DNA from 3 places in the Chryseobacterium sp. RU33C genome. Region 1 is predicted to be linked to each of the others. Evidence: riboswitches for the same ligand, from Rfam matches in the RefSeq annotation. Region 1 holds a riboswitch; each other region holds the start of a gene.
The links. A riboswitch is a leader RNA that binds a small molecule or an ion and turns the genes downstream of it on or off. The one in region 1 is predicted to bind S-adenosylmethionine.
Positions count from the first base shown of each region.

Region 2: it holds a riboswitch for S-adenosylmethionine, as region 1 does, so the genes downstream of both, BW946_RS14950 (alpha/beta fold hydrolase) here and BW946_RS09420 (SusC/RagA family TonB-linked outer membrane protein) in region 1, are expected to answer to the same signal.
Region 3: it holds a riboswitch for S-adenosylmethionine, as region 1 does, so the genes downstream of both, BW946_RS06405 (TonB-dependent receptor plug domain-containing protein) here and BW946_RS09420 (SusC/RagA family TonB-linked outer membrane protein) in region 1, are expected to answer to the same signal.

Region 1 covers NZ_FTMT01000009.1:30,881-35,211, forward strand. Annotated here, with positions in the region: gene BW946_RS09420 (SusC/RagA family TonB-linked outer membrane protein) at 1-1,724, opposite strand, end outside; SAM riboswitch class I at 1,808-1,907, opposite strand; gene BW946_RS09425 (type II 3-dehydroquinate dehydratase) at 2,151-2,558, shown strand; gene pckA (phosphoenolpyruvate carboxykinase (ATP)) at 2,722-4,331, opposite strand, start outside.
Region 2 covers NZ_FTMT01000018.1:11,959-16,289, forward strand. Annotated here, with positions in the region: gene BW946_RS14940 (O-succinylhomoserine sulfhydrylase) at 1-229, opposite strand, end outside; gene BW946_RS14945 (ACT domain-containing protein) at 354-1,892, opposite strand; gene BW946_RS14950 (alpha/beta fold hydrolase) at 1,892-2,836, opposite strand; SAM riboswitch class I at 2,897-3,003, opposite strand; gene BW946_RS14955 (MGH1-like glycoside hydrolase domain-containing protein) at 3,192-4,331, shown strand, end outside.
Region 3 covers NZ_FTMT01000005.1:61,482-65,812, reverse strand. Annotated here, with positions in the region: gene BW946_RS06405 (TonB-dependent receptor plug domain-containing protein) at 1-1,964, opposite strand, end outside; SAM riboswitch class I at 2,057-2,161, opposite strand; gene BW946_RS06400 (alpha-amylase family glycosyl hydrolase) at 2,254-4,331, opposite strand, start outside.

The sequences.
Region 1 (4,331 bases):
CTGTTATCTTTCGCAAATCTCGAAGAACTGTCTGCTCTTCCCGATGCAGATAAAAAGTAAGTATTATTGTAGTCATACTCTACTTTTCCAAGGAAACTCAATAAGCTTAATTTATTGCTGTTCCCACTGAAGCTTCCCAGCAGAGAAGCAGCATCCGGTTCATAATAATAAGGAAGTGAAAACTGGCTTCTCGTTCCTGAAATGGTCTGATAATCGTATTTATAAAACTCGTGTCCTGCTAAAGCATTTACATGGTGCTTTCCAAACTTTTTATCATACGTCAGAATATTGCTGGTTGTATAAGAAAGTGTTCTGGTATTTGTTTTCGTTACCGAACCTCCAATTTCAGCGCCTTGCCCCAATAATGGATTTGAGTAATAATGTCCGTTATAATTCACTAAATCCACAGAGAAGCTGGTCTTGAATTTCAACTCCGGCAAGAAAGTGAATTCCATGAATCCTTTTCCGGAGAAGTTATCTTCTTTGTTTTCGTTTTTGTCTAAAGGCAGTGTTGCAGCGGCATTCTGATTCTGAAGCGCATTCGTAGGCCTGTATTTTCCAAAATCATAAACCGGGTTTCCATCAGCATCCAAAATATAAGTACCATCTGCATTTCTTTCATAATAAGGATAGAATGAAGGAATAAATCTTGCTGCGTTGATGATGTTACTCGCCTTGGAATCCGAAGAAGTAGGCGCCTGCTGAATACTGTTTGTATAATTCAGGTTTACTCCAACATTAAGCCATTTTTTCACTTCGGAATTGATTTTTAATCGGGTATTATATCTTTTAAAACCGGATTCAATCGCCATCCCTTTATCATCCAGATATCCCAGTGAAAAGAAGTAATTGCTTTTATCACTTCCTCCGCTGATATCAAGATCCACCTGATTCCTTGAAGCTACTCTCTGTAAAATATCTCTCCAGTCATCATTCCAAAGCGGCGATGCACCAGGTAATAATTTCCCATCTGTTCCTACCGGTTTTGGATAAGCAGTGCCATATGGATTAATTCCAAGGGTCGAAACAAGATTATCAGTTGCCATTTGTGCAGCCTGCTGAGAAGAAACTTTGCCAGACTGATATCCGTTTCTTAATGCTTCCCAATATAATTGAAAGTATTGATCTGTGTTTACCTGTTCATAATCTTTGACAGCTCTTCCTGAGAATCCCTGACTGATATTAAAATTAACTCTGGCTTCTCCTTTTTTCCCTGATTTTGTAGTGATGATAATAATCCCGTTTGCTCCTCTTGAACCATACAAAGCACTTGCTGTAGCGTCTTTCAAAACACTTATAGATTCAATATCGCTTGGGCTAATGGAGTTCAGGTTTCCGTCAAAAGGAATCCCGTCCACTACGTATAAAGGATCACTGGAAGCACTGATTGAGCCAATTCCTCTGATACGGATGGTAGAAACTGCGCCGGGCTGTCCCGATGCACTGGTAGTTTGAATTCCGGCAACCTGTCCTTCCAGTGCTTTGGTAATATTCGTAACTGGTCTGTTATTGATTTTATCGCTGGAAATTGTAGCTACAGAACCGGTATAGCTGTTTCTTTTTGCTTTTCCGTACGCTACCACTACTACCTCATCAAGTTCCTTTTCATGAAGGCTATCTTTTTTCGGCATGGAATTCTGTGCATTGATGCTGGTTATTCCCAGAAAAAAAGCAGCAACCGGAGGTATCCATGCTTTAGAATTGAATAAATTTTTGCTAATCATAATCAATTTTATTTATCATATATTAAAATTTTACCCTTTGCAGAAAAGTCAGCAAAGGGCATCGATAAATACGACAAACCAAATGCTTATTTTTCCTTAAAAGGCTGAATGTAACACCTTGCCCCACGAGGTAGGTTGTTAAGATTTCACAGGGTCAGTTCCCTCCATCTTTCTTTATAAGCCGATCGAAATATGATTGCAAAGCTAAAAACTTTTAGTCTACAAAACAAGTAGACTTATTTATTTTTCATGATAATTTTTTAATAATTAACATAAATTTTTAATAAAACCCACTACAATAAGAAGTTGCAGACCTTATCATTTATTCAAACATGACAAATATCATTGTCAATAATTCAATAGCATGAAAATTCAGTATACCTTAATTTTGTGTGATTTATTGAAAAAACTTTTTAATTTTATGCCATGAAAGTTTTGATCATCAATGGCCCTAACCTCAATCTGTTAGGCACAAGAGAACCGGAAATCTATGGAAATGTTTCTATGGAAAGTTATTTGGAAAATTTAAGATCCGAGTTTCAGGCTTATGAATTACAATATTACCAGTCTAATATTGAAGGTGAGCTTATCAACAGACTTCAGGAGGATGATTTTGATGCGGTAGTGATCAATCCCGGAGCTTTCACCCATTATTCCTATGCAATTGCTGATTGTTTAAAAAATATTCGTAAGCCCAAAGTAGAAGTTCACATCAGCAATATCTACAAAAGAGAAGAATTCCGACAGAAGTCTGTAACAGCCGCTAATACGGATGCCGTTTTATCTGGCTTTGGAATGGATGGGTATAGATTGGCTTTATTGAGTCTGAAATAATTCAGTCGTTTATTTTCCCACAGATGGCACAGATTTTCACAGATAATTATAGAAAAAAAACATATGTCAGTAGTTGCACTGCTGCAAAAATCTATTAAATTTTGAGAAATAAAATACAAAAGCCTCATCATTGATGAGGCTTTTGTACGTTTATGGTTAACTATTAAATAGTTTGTTCCTGTAATTGAGGTCCTGAAGCTACTAACTTCTTACCTTCTTCAGTATCACAGTACTGTTCAAAATTCTTGATATATCTTGAAGCAAGATCTTTTGCTTTTTCTTCCCATACCGAAGCATTTTCATAGGTATCTCTAGGATCTAAAATACCTGCAGAAACGTTTGGTAATTCAGTAGGAATTTCAAGATTCATAATTGGAACCTGAGCTTTAGGAGCATTATCAATAGATCCATCAATGATTGCGTCAATGATTGCTCTGGTATCTTTAAGCGAAATTCTCTTTCCTGTACCGTTCCAGCCTGTATTTACCAAATAAGCTTTTGCACCGTGTTCCTGCATTTTACCGATCAATGTTTTAGAATACATTGTTGGGTGTAATGTAAGGAATGCTTCCCCAAATGCAGGGGAGAAAGATGGTTCAGGTTCTGTAATACCTCTTTCCGTTCCGGCTAATTTTGATGTATACCCGCAAAGGAAGTGGTACTGAGCCTGATCTTCATTCAGGATAGAAACCGGAGGAAGTACTCCGAATGCATCTGCTGAAAGGTATACAATCTTCTTGGCATGACCTGCTTTAGAAGGCAATACAATTTTGTTGATATGATATATTGGATAAGAAACTCTTGTGTTCTCAGTGATTGAACCGTCTGTATAATCTGCTACTCCATTGTTAATAACAACGTTTTCAAGAAGTGCATCTCTTTTGATGGCAGCGAAGATATCCGGTTCTTTTTCTTCAGATAAGTCAATCACTTTAGCATAGCATCCTCCCTCATAGTTGAATACTCCGTTGTTATCCCATCCGTGCTCATCGTCACCGATAAGGTATCTTTTAGGATCTGCTGATAAAGTAGTTTTACCTGTTCCAGAAAGACCAAAGAATAAAGCAACATCACCTTTCTCTCCAACGTTCGCAGAACAATGCATGGAAGCCATACCTTTTAACGGAAGGTAATAGTTCATCATGGCAAACATTCCTTTTTTCATTTCACCTCCGTACCAGGTACCTCCAATGATCTGTAGTTTTTCAGTAAGGTTGAACATAATGAAGTTTTCAGAGTTTAATCCCTGAGCTTCCCAGTTCGGGTTTGTTGTTTTTGATCCGTTGATTACAGTGAAATCCGGCTCACCGTAGTTTTCAAGTTCGTAGTGAGAAGGACGAATGAACATATTAGTAACAAAATGCGCCTGCCATGCTACTTCAACGATAAATCTTACTTTAAGTCTCGTATCTGCATTCGTTCCGCAGAATGTATCTACTACATAAATCTTTTTAGATTCAGCAAGCTGGTTCAGCACTAGTTCTTTACAAGACCCGAAAATTTCTGCTGTTGTAGGTAGGTTTACTTTACCATCCCAGAAAATTGTATCTCTTGTAACATCATCCTGAACAATATATCTGTCTTTAGGTGAACGACCTGTGAAAATTCCTGTTTTTACCGATACTGCGCCAGATTCCGTAAGCTCAGCTTGCTCAAACCCCTGATTTTCAGGAGAAACTTCAGCCTGATATAATTCTTCATAAGAAGGATTATACACTACTTCATAGTTTCCTTTAATCCCTAATTTCTCTAAATCCTGGATGATTTTAGTGT
Region 2 (4,331 bases), on a different contig from region 1:
ATCCTGCTTCTGCGCCTTCCATTTTAGCAATTTTATCTGTAAACTCTGTTACGTTGGGATTAGAGAAACGGCTGTATAGGTTTTTAGGTTTTTCTTCAGCAAAGCTGGCTCTCATATCTTCCGCATCCTGAAATATAAAACTGGAAGTAAGATATAATGGTGTAGAATGCTCATCAAACTGAGATCTTTCCGTCTGGGTTCTTATTGCTGATGTTTCAAAATTTTCCATATAGTTTTAATTAATTTACCAATATAGCAGTCTGACAATGTACCAATTAAAATCTTCGCTTTGCTCAGAATAACGACACCAATTATTGGTAAACTGATACATTATTAGATTGTTACATTAAATATTATTTTGTTTCACTTACTCTTAAAATATCCCCGAATACACCTCTTGCCGTTACCTGTGCTCCGGCTCCGGCTCCCATGATAACAATTGGATTTTCTCCGTAACTTTCTGTATAAATTTCAAAGATTGAATCTGAACCTTTTAACTGACCTAAAGCGGAAGTTGCAGGAACTGAAATGAGTTTCACATCCAACTCGCCTTTATCTGTCTGCAGATCACCGTGCAGATCACCTACATATCTCAATACGTGTCCAGATTCCTGATTTTCTTTTATATTCTGGTATTCATCATCCAGTTCTTCCAGTCTTGAAAGGAATTCTGATTTTGAAACCTCCAATAAGCTTTCCGGAACCAGATTTTGGATATTGATATCTCCGAATTCATTGATTAAGTCTAATTCTCTCGCAAGAATCAATAGTTTTCTGGCTACATCATTTCCTGATAAGTCTTCTCTTGGATCCGGTTCTGTGTATCCTTTTTCAAGAGCTTCGTTGATGATGGTTGAAAATTTATCATCTCTTAAAGAAAAATTATTAAAAACATAGCTCAATGTTCCTGAGAATACGCCTTTAATTCTTGTAATATTCTCTCCTGAAAGGTGTAATAATTTGATGGTGTCAATTAACGGAAGACCTGCACCAACATTGGTTTCATACAGATAACGTCTGTTGTTTTTGCTCAACGTATATCTTAGTTTTCTGTATTCCTCAATGGGAAGCGTATTAAAAATTTTGTTGGAAGAAACGAGATCAAATCCGTTTTCTGCCAAAGCATGATAGTTTTTAACAAAATCTTTGCTGGCTGTGTTATCTACAACGATCAGGTTTTCCAGTTGATTTTCGTTCGAGAAATTAATCAGTTCTTCTACATTCGATGGATGTTCTGCGGTTAAAACCTCATCTTTCCAATTGGCATCAAATCCTTTTTTGTTGAAGGCAATTTTCTTAGAGTTGGCTACTGCGACTACTTTAAGATCAATTTTTTTACGTTTTTTAATTTCTTCTGCTGATTCAAGCACTTGTTCTATCAGTGTTTTTCCTACGTTTCCGTGACCAATGATAGCCAGATGAACTGTCTTTGGCTTTTTGAAAATTTCAGATTCTATGATATTTTTTGTTTTTTCATCCTGTGAAGAAGTCACTACGATATTGACTCTGTTTTCTCCTGCCACCTGATTTAAAAGCAATGGGAAAACATTATTTCTTGCCAGCTCAGCAAAGACTTTATTGAAATCTTCTGCTACAAAACCAATCACAGAAACATTATTGATACTATAGATCTGGGAAACTTTTCCTGATTTTCTTTCTTCTTCAAATTCATCAATAAGACAGGCTACTGCTTTTTCTGCATCATTGGCGTGAACCAGAATAGAAATTCCGTTTTCTACGGCCTGCTGAGAAATTACACCTACACTGATGCGCGCTAAAGTAAGCGCTTTAAAAATACGTCCGTCAATCCCGATTTCTCCCAGGAAATCTTCTCCTTCAAATTTGACGATTGATCTGTTCTTCAAAAATTTTATTTCGTTAGCATTTTTCATTACTTCTGTAAAATGTTTTTAATGATATTATTTAATTGTTGATATTCCATTAGGAAGGCATCATGCCCGTGTATAGATTGGATCTCGTGATAAGAAACATCCTTATTTTTCTCTTTTAAGTTTTCAAAACACATCCGGATTTCAGAAGCAGGGAAGAATAAGTCTGTATCTACGGAGATCATGTGCATTCGTGCCTGTATGTTCTCCAGTGCTTCTTCAGCAACGTTTATATTCATTAAGAGATGATTCATCAGCTTGTATGCTTTTAAACTAAACCTTTCGTTCAGTGCATTACCATGATAAACCAACCAGTCTTCTGATTCCAGGCGTTGTTTTTCCTGATTATATTGGTTTTGAAATCTGTCATTGAGTGACTGTGGAGTTCTGTAACACAGCATGGCATGAATTCTCGCTTTCTGTAATGGTTCTTCTTTATCATTCAATAAAAATTTCTGAACCAGACACTGCGCATGAAGCCAGTCGTGTGTTCTGTAATCACAGGCTATGGGAATAAATATTTCTGCGAGATCCGGCTGCTTGGCAAGCATTTCCCAGGCAATCCCTCCTCCCAGAGAGCCTCCGATAATGGCATATAAATTTTTGATATGTAAAGCTTCAAGTCCTTTCAGAAATATTGCGGCAATATCTGAAGGGGTGAAGTCTTCATAGTCTTCAATTAAAAAATCGTCATATCCGTTTCCGGGTATATTGAAACACAGAACAGTGTATTGATCAGTATCAACAATCTGGTTTTCTCCTACCAGCTGTTTCCACCAGCCTTTATCTCCGGATACATTTGAGTTTCCGGTAAGGGCGTGGTTGATTAAAATGACAGGGGCTGTAAACAGATCTTTCCCAAAAAGCTGATAGCTTAACGGGATATGGTATTCCTTTTGGGAATTTGTTTGATACGAAAGATTAATATAGTTTAGTTCTGTTTTCAATTCTATTAAATTTTAATACAATTGAAAATGCCACAGGAAATGGCTGAAAAGAACTTCAGTAAGTTATCTGTCCAAAATACTTTGGTAGAACGTAGCACCTTCTTTGCTTGCACAAAGGGTTGCTAAGGTTTCATAGGGTCTAATCCCTCAACCTTTCTTGATAACATTTTCAATATTTGAATGAACGAATGATGCAAAGGTAGTTCTTTTCTTTTAATTTCAAAAAAAAATTATTTTAATATTTAAAAAAGCCCTTAAACACAAGCATTTCAAGACTATATTAATAATTATTCAGATGAAAAAAATTGGAATTACTTGTCAAAAAAACTAACTTCGTGTGGAAAAATGATGAGATATGACCGCCGAAAAAGATAGATTACAAGATATCAAATGGAAAAACTGGGGACCTTATGTAAGTAACCGGCAGTGGGGAAATGTACGCGAAGATTATAGCCCGAACGGGAATGCCTGGAACTTTACCAATCATAATAATGCCGAAAGCTATGCCTACCGCTGGGGTGAAGAAGGCATTGCCGGAATTTCTGACGTAAAGCAGCTTTTGTGTTTTGCTCTTTCGTTCTGGAACAAGAAGGACAAAATGGTAAAAGAACGGTTCTTCGGATTGAGCAATCCTCAGGGGAACCATGGGGAAGACATCAAAGAAATCTTTTATTATCTGGATAATACGCCTACTCACAGCTATATGAAAATGGTGTATAAATATCCAATTAATGAATTTCCTTACGATGAGCTTGTTGCAGAAAACGGAAGACGCAGCAAAAAGCAACCGGAATATGAGATTTTCGATACCGGAATTTTCGATAATGATGAATATTTTGATATTTTCATTGAATACTGTAAAGCCGATCACAATGATATTCTTGCCAGAATAACAGTATGCAATCGAAGTCAGCATGAAGCTCCTATTCTGGTAGCTCCGACTGTATGGTTCAGAAACAACTGGAAATGGGGATACAATACGTATAAGGGAGAAATCAATGCATCTCCCGACGGAAGTATTAACATTGAACACGACAGCATTTCGATCAAGAAATTCTATTCCAGGAACTCAAACTCAGAAAGTGTATTTTGTGATAATGAAACCAATACGTCTAAACTTTACGGAGCTCCTGCTCCTGAAAATATGTATTTCAAAGACGGAATCAATAATTTCATTACTGATAAAACGAATACAGTAAATCCCGAAAAGCGGGGAACAAAAGCCTCTTTTCTGATTGATGAGCTTATCGGAGCCGGAGAATCAAAAGTTTTTGAATTCAGATTATGCCCTGAAGAGACCGATGAGCCTTTTGAAAACTTTGATGCCATTTTCAATACGCGGCAGGCTGAAGCTGAGGAATTTTATAAAGAAATTCAGAATGACACCGTAAACGAAGATGAAAGAAATGTACAGCGACAGGCTTTTGCCGGACTTCTCTGGAATAAACAGTTCTATCATTATAATATAGGAAAATGGCTGAAAGGTGATCCCAAC
Region 3 (4,331 bases), on a different contig from region 1:
AGAATCCAGTCATAGGATAGCACTATATCTACTCCTTTCGTTTCTGTATCAATAGCATTGGCGAAGAACCTTCCGCTTTCTACCTTAAACTGATCTAATCTTGGATCTGTAATATTGCTGGTGATCACAATTCTGTCCTTTACTTTGATCCAGTATCCATCTATGGAAACAGTCAACTTATTAAATGGCTTCAGAGTAAATCCTGCACTTGCATTGACTGAGGTTTCCTGTTTGAGTTTATCAAATCCCAGAATTTTAGCGGCTTCGCTATCGTTGCTGAATATTCCTTTGGTCACAATCTTTGAACCGGAAGTAGAAATATCCGCATAGGAATTATTGAAATACTGCTGCTGAAGGGAAGGCGCTCTGAAGCCTGTTCCTACCGCTGCCCTTATTGCATAATTTTTTACAAACTCATATCGTAGCGCAAGTTTTCCATTCAAGGTATTTCCGAAATCCGAATAATTTTCAAACCTGGCAGCGGCATCAATATTGAGTTTTTTATCTAAATCATAAGAAATATCTGCATATACCGCGGTGGAATGTCTGTCTTTTTTTAGTGCATTGTTGGGAGAAAATCCGATAAAGGATTGAGATCCGCCTGCTCCCAACACTGTAGATCCTTCAGTGGCAACGTTTCCACTGACGTCATATTGAGTATAAGATGCTTCGTCACCCGCTTTGATCTGGTATTGCTCAAACCTGAATTCACCACCGAAAGCAATATTGAAGCGGTTTATATTTTTGGAAACATCAAGATTCACCGTATTCTGAAGGAAGCTGTGTGCTCCGGCATAAAAATCTGTTGGTGATTTTGCTCCCAGAGAAGCATTATTGGTATGGCTTACATTATAATTGAAGGTATTGCTCCCGAATGTATTACTTACATCGAATAGCCAGTCATTAACATTATATTTTGCTCCTACAGCATAAGAAATATCATATACCTGAGATCCAAGAATTGCCTGAAAACCATTCGGGTAAATGGATGAAGCCACATTAGACTTTTCACTGGGAAGTCTTCTGAAACCAAACCCTTCTCCTTCTTTAATACTGAAACCTCCGAAAGAATAGAGTTTAAAATTATCATTAAAAGGGTATTCTGAATTGAAAAACAACTGTCCCTGTCTGATCTGGGCATCTCCGATCTGAAAATTAAAATCGTCGCGCGTTAATCCTCTTTTTTCAATTTCTGCATCATCTGCAGCCCTGGCAGCTTTTACGGCTTCAGCGTCACCTGCAAATTCATAAGCGAAATTATCTCCGAAAATATCCAGATCGTGATTTTGCGTTCTTGTGGTTTTTCCTCTGTGGCTTAATTGCAGGGAAAGATTAATATAACCGTCTTTTTTTCCTAATGAAGTTCCATAGTTAACTCCTGCCTGGTAAGTATCTCCATCATTTCTTCCGGTTAATCCGTAGGTAAGACTTGCCGAAGCTCCTGCATTTTTCTTAAGAATAATATTGATGACTCCCGCAATAGCATCAGAGCCATATTGTGCGGCGGCTCCGTCTCTCAGGACTTCAATCCGGTCAATAGCAATAACCGGAATAGTGCTCAAATCTGTTCCTACAGAGCCATTTCCGACGGTATTCTGATAATTCACCAAAGAAGTAGTATGTCTTCTTTTTCCGTTAAGCAATACTAAAACCTGATCAGGACCCATCCCTCTTAAAGTAACAGGGTCAATATGTTCGGTACCATCAGAAGCAGACTGTCTCACTGCATTAAATGAAGGGATCACATAATTCAGGAGATCCTGGGCGGTCATTTGCGGAGAACTTCTCTGGATCTTGTCGATATTGATAACATCTACAGGAACCGGCGTTTCCAGCTTTGTTCTTTTAACATTTCGGTTTCCGACGATGATGATATCTTCGATCTGTTTTCCTTTTTCCTCACTTTCCTGAGCAGCTACGAGAATTGCTCCAAGCAATAGTACAGCTGTGATTAATTTTTTCATGTTATTCCTGCCAATTAATAATACGTACCTGACGGATCTTTCCGCAGATACACAAGACTTCAAGAAATGGAATTCATATAGAGTATTGACTTCACTTATCTCCCCCAAAGGGTTGGAATTAGCACCTTTACACTCTGGAACCGTGCAGGTTGCTAAGGTTTCTCCGGGCCAAATCCCTCCACCTTTCTTGATAAATCTACTGCAAAAGTAGACTATTTTTCTGAACTTACAAAAAAAGGCAAATCTGCTGATCTGCAAATTTGCCTTTATTATTATTCTATGTTTTAGCTTATTGAATCATCATCTTTTGAATGGCTATTCCTGTATCTGATTTCAGCTGTACAAGATACGTTCCTGCCGGATAATTAACCTTCATATTATAAGCTCCATTCTCTTTATCCAGTTTGAAAGTATCCAGTTTTTTACCCGTCATATCAAAAATTGAAATCTCTCCGTTTTTTGCTTTACTGAAAATGAGTTTAGCGATTCCGTTCCGAACCGGATTATCTGCAATCTGAAGGGATAGCTTGTTGACTGCATTGGTATCTACAGTTGACAAAGCGCCCGCATAATTTCCAAAGATTCTGAATTCTCCAGGTTGTAAAGTGATTGGAGCTGTTGTGGAGGCTACATTTGAAATACTGTTGTCCATCAGATTCTGCCATTGACCTGTGTAAGGAAAATAAGGCACGACATTCTGTGCGGAAGTAGTATAATTAGCCAATACGACAACATTCTTTATTCCTGTAGTAATAGCTGCATCGTACACATAAATTCTTGTAATGAGACCATTAGGATCATTCGTAAGGTTATTGGATTCTATACTGTAGGTTTTAGATTTAAAAACCGGATAGGTATTTCTGATATTGATGATTTTAGCCCATGTATCATAAACAGCCTTTCTGTTCGCATTGGTATCATATCCTAAAGTGAATGCCACGGGTTTTTCATCGGTTCTGCATCCGTTGTCTATGGTACCGTTTGCGCATCTGTTGATGCTGAATTCATATCCTAATTCTCCAAACTGCCAGATCATTTTCGGACCTGGAATAGTAAAGAAAGTTGCCCCGAAGGTTTTCATTCTTTCAAGAGCGGTATTCAGGTCTTTCACATTGTAACTTCCGTTTATAGCACCATAGGCAAGATTTTTAAACATCAGTCTCTCTTCATCATGGCTTTCTCCATAACCTACGGCACTCATATTGGTGAAGCCGTGAAGACTGTGATTCATACGGTCGTAGTTGCTGTTTTCCTTATATCCCATCGTATTCTGATTGTAAGGATCTGTCTGCTTATTCCAAAGCATAACACCTTTTCCTTCTGCTATTCTGTAGTTGGCCCATTGCTGTTCTTCCGCATCTGTTCCCAAATGTTCAAAGATCATATAAGAGTTGGGATCAATAGCCCATTGCCTGTCTGCGTAATGCTTCATAATATCCACTCTGTCCTGCTGATAGGCATTGGTACAGGCTTCATCATTTTCGGAACAGCTTTGTGTAAATCCTTTTGTCAAATCCCAGCGGAATCCGTCTATGTGATATTCAGTCAGCCATTGCTCAAGACATCTCTCAACGTAATATTGCGTTGAAAGGCTTGTATGGTTAAAATCATTAAATACGTTGTATGAATGTTTCGGAACCTGATTGAAGTAAGGATTGTTGGCCGCAACATCGCCATAGCCATCGCCATCCGGATCTACATTCCAGAGTCTTACCAGAGGAGAACGTCCTGTAGCGTGATTAAATGCTACATCCAGAATGACTGCAATTCCGTTCTGATGGCATAGATCTACAAATTCTTTGAATTTTTCGGGAGTACCATAGGCTTTGTCCAATGCATAATGGAAGGAAGTATTGTATCCCCATGAAAGATTTCCATCAAATTCCATGATGGGCATTAATTCTATGGCATTGATTTTTAAGTTTTTTAAATAAGCAATTTTATCGATCAATGACTGCCAGTTCTTTTCCTGTGTAAAGTCTCTCAATAGTAATTCATAGACTACAAGATCCTGTTTCGCAGGTCTTTGAAAATTGGTAACCTGCCAGTTATAAGCGGTCTGACCTGTTTTAAATGTTGACACTTCAAAGCCCTGTCCGGCAGGAAATGCAGGCAAGTTTGGATAGGTAGAAGCCGAAATCCATGGATCATCATAGGAAGATAAGATTTGCGGCGAATAGGGGTCTGCTACTTTTCTTAAATCATTGGTTCTGTATTGGAAAGTATTGAGCTGCTGAGGGGTAATTCCATTGAGCTCAATCCAGTACAGATCAGGATTTGTGGTATCTTTATTCATCAGATATGTATCATTCACCGTCCAGTTATTGAAACTTCCTATAACATGTACAAAACTTTTCCCCGGAGCAT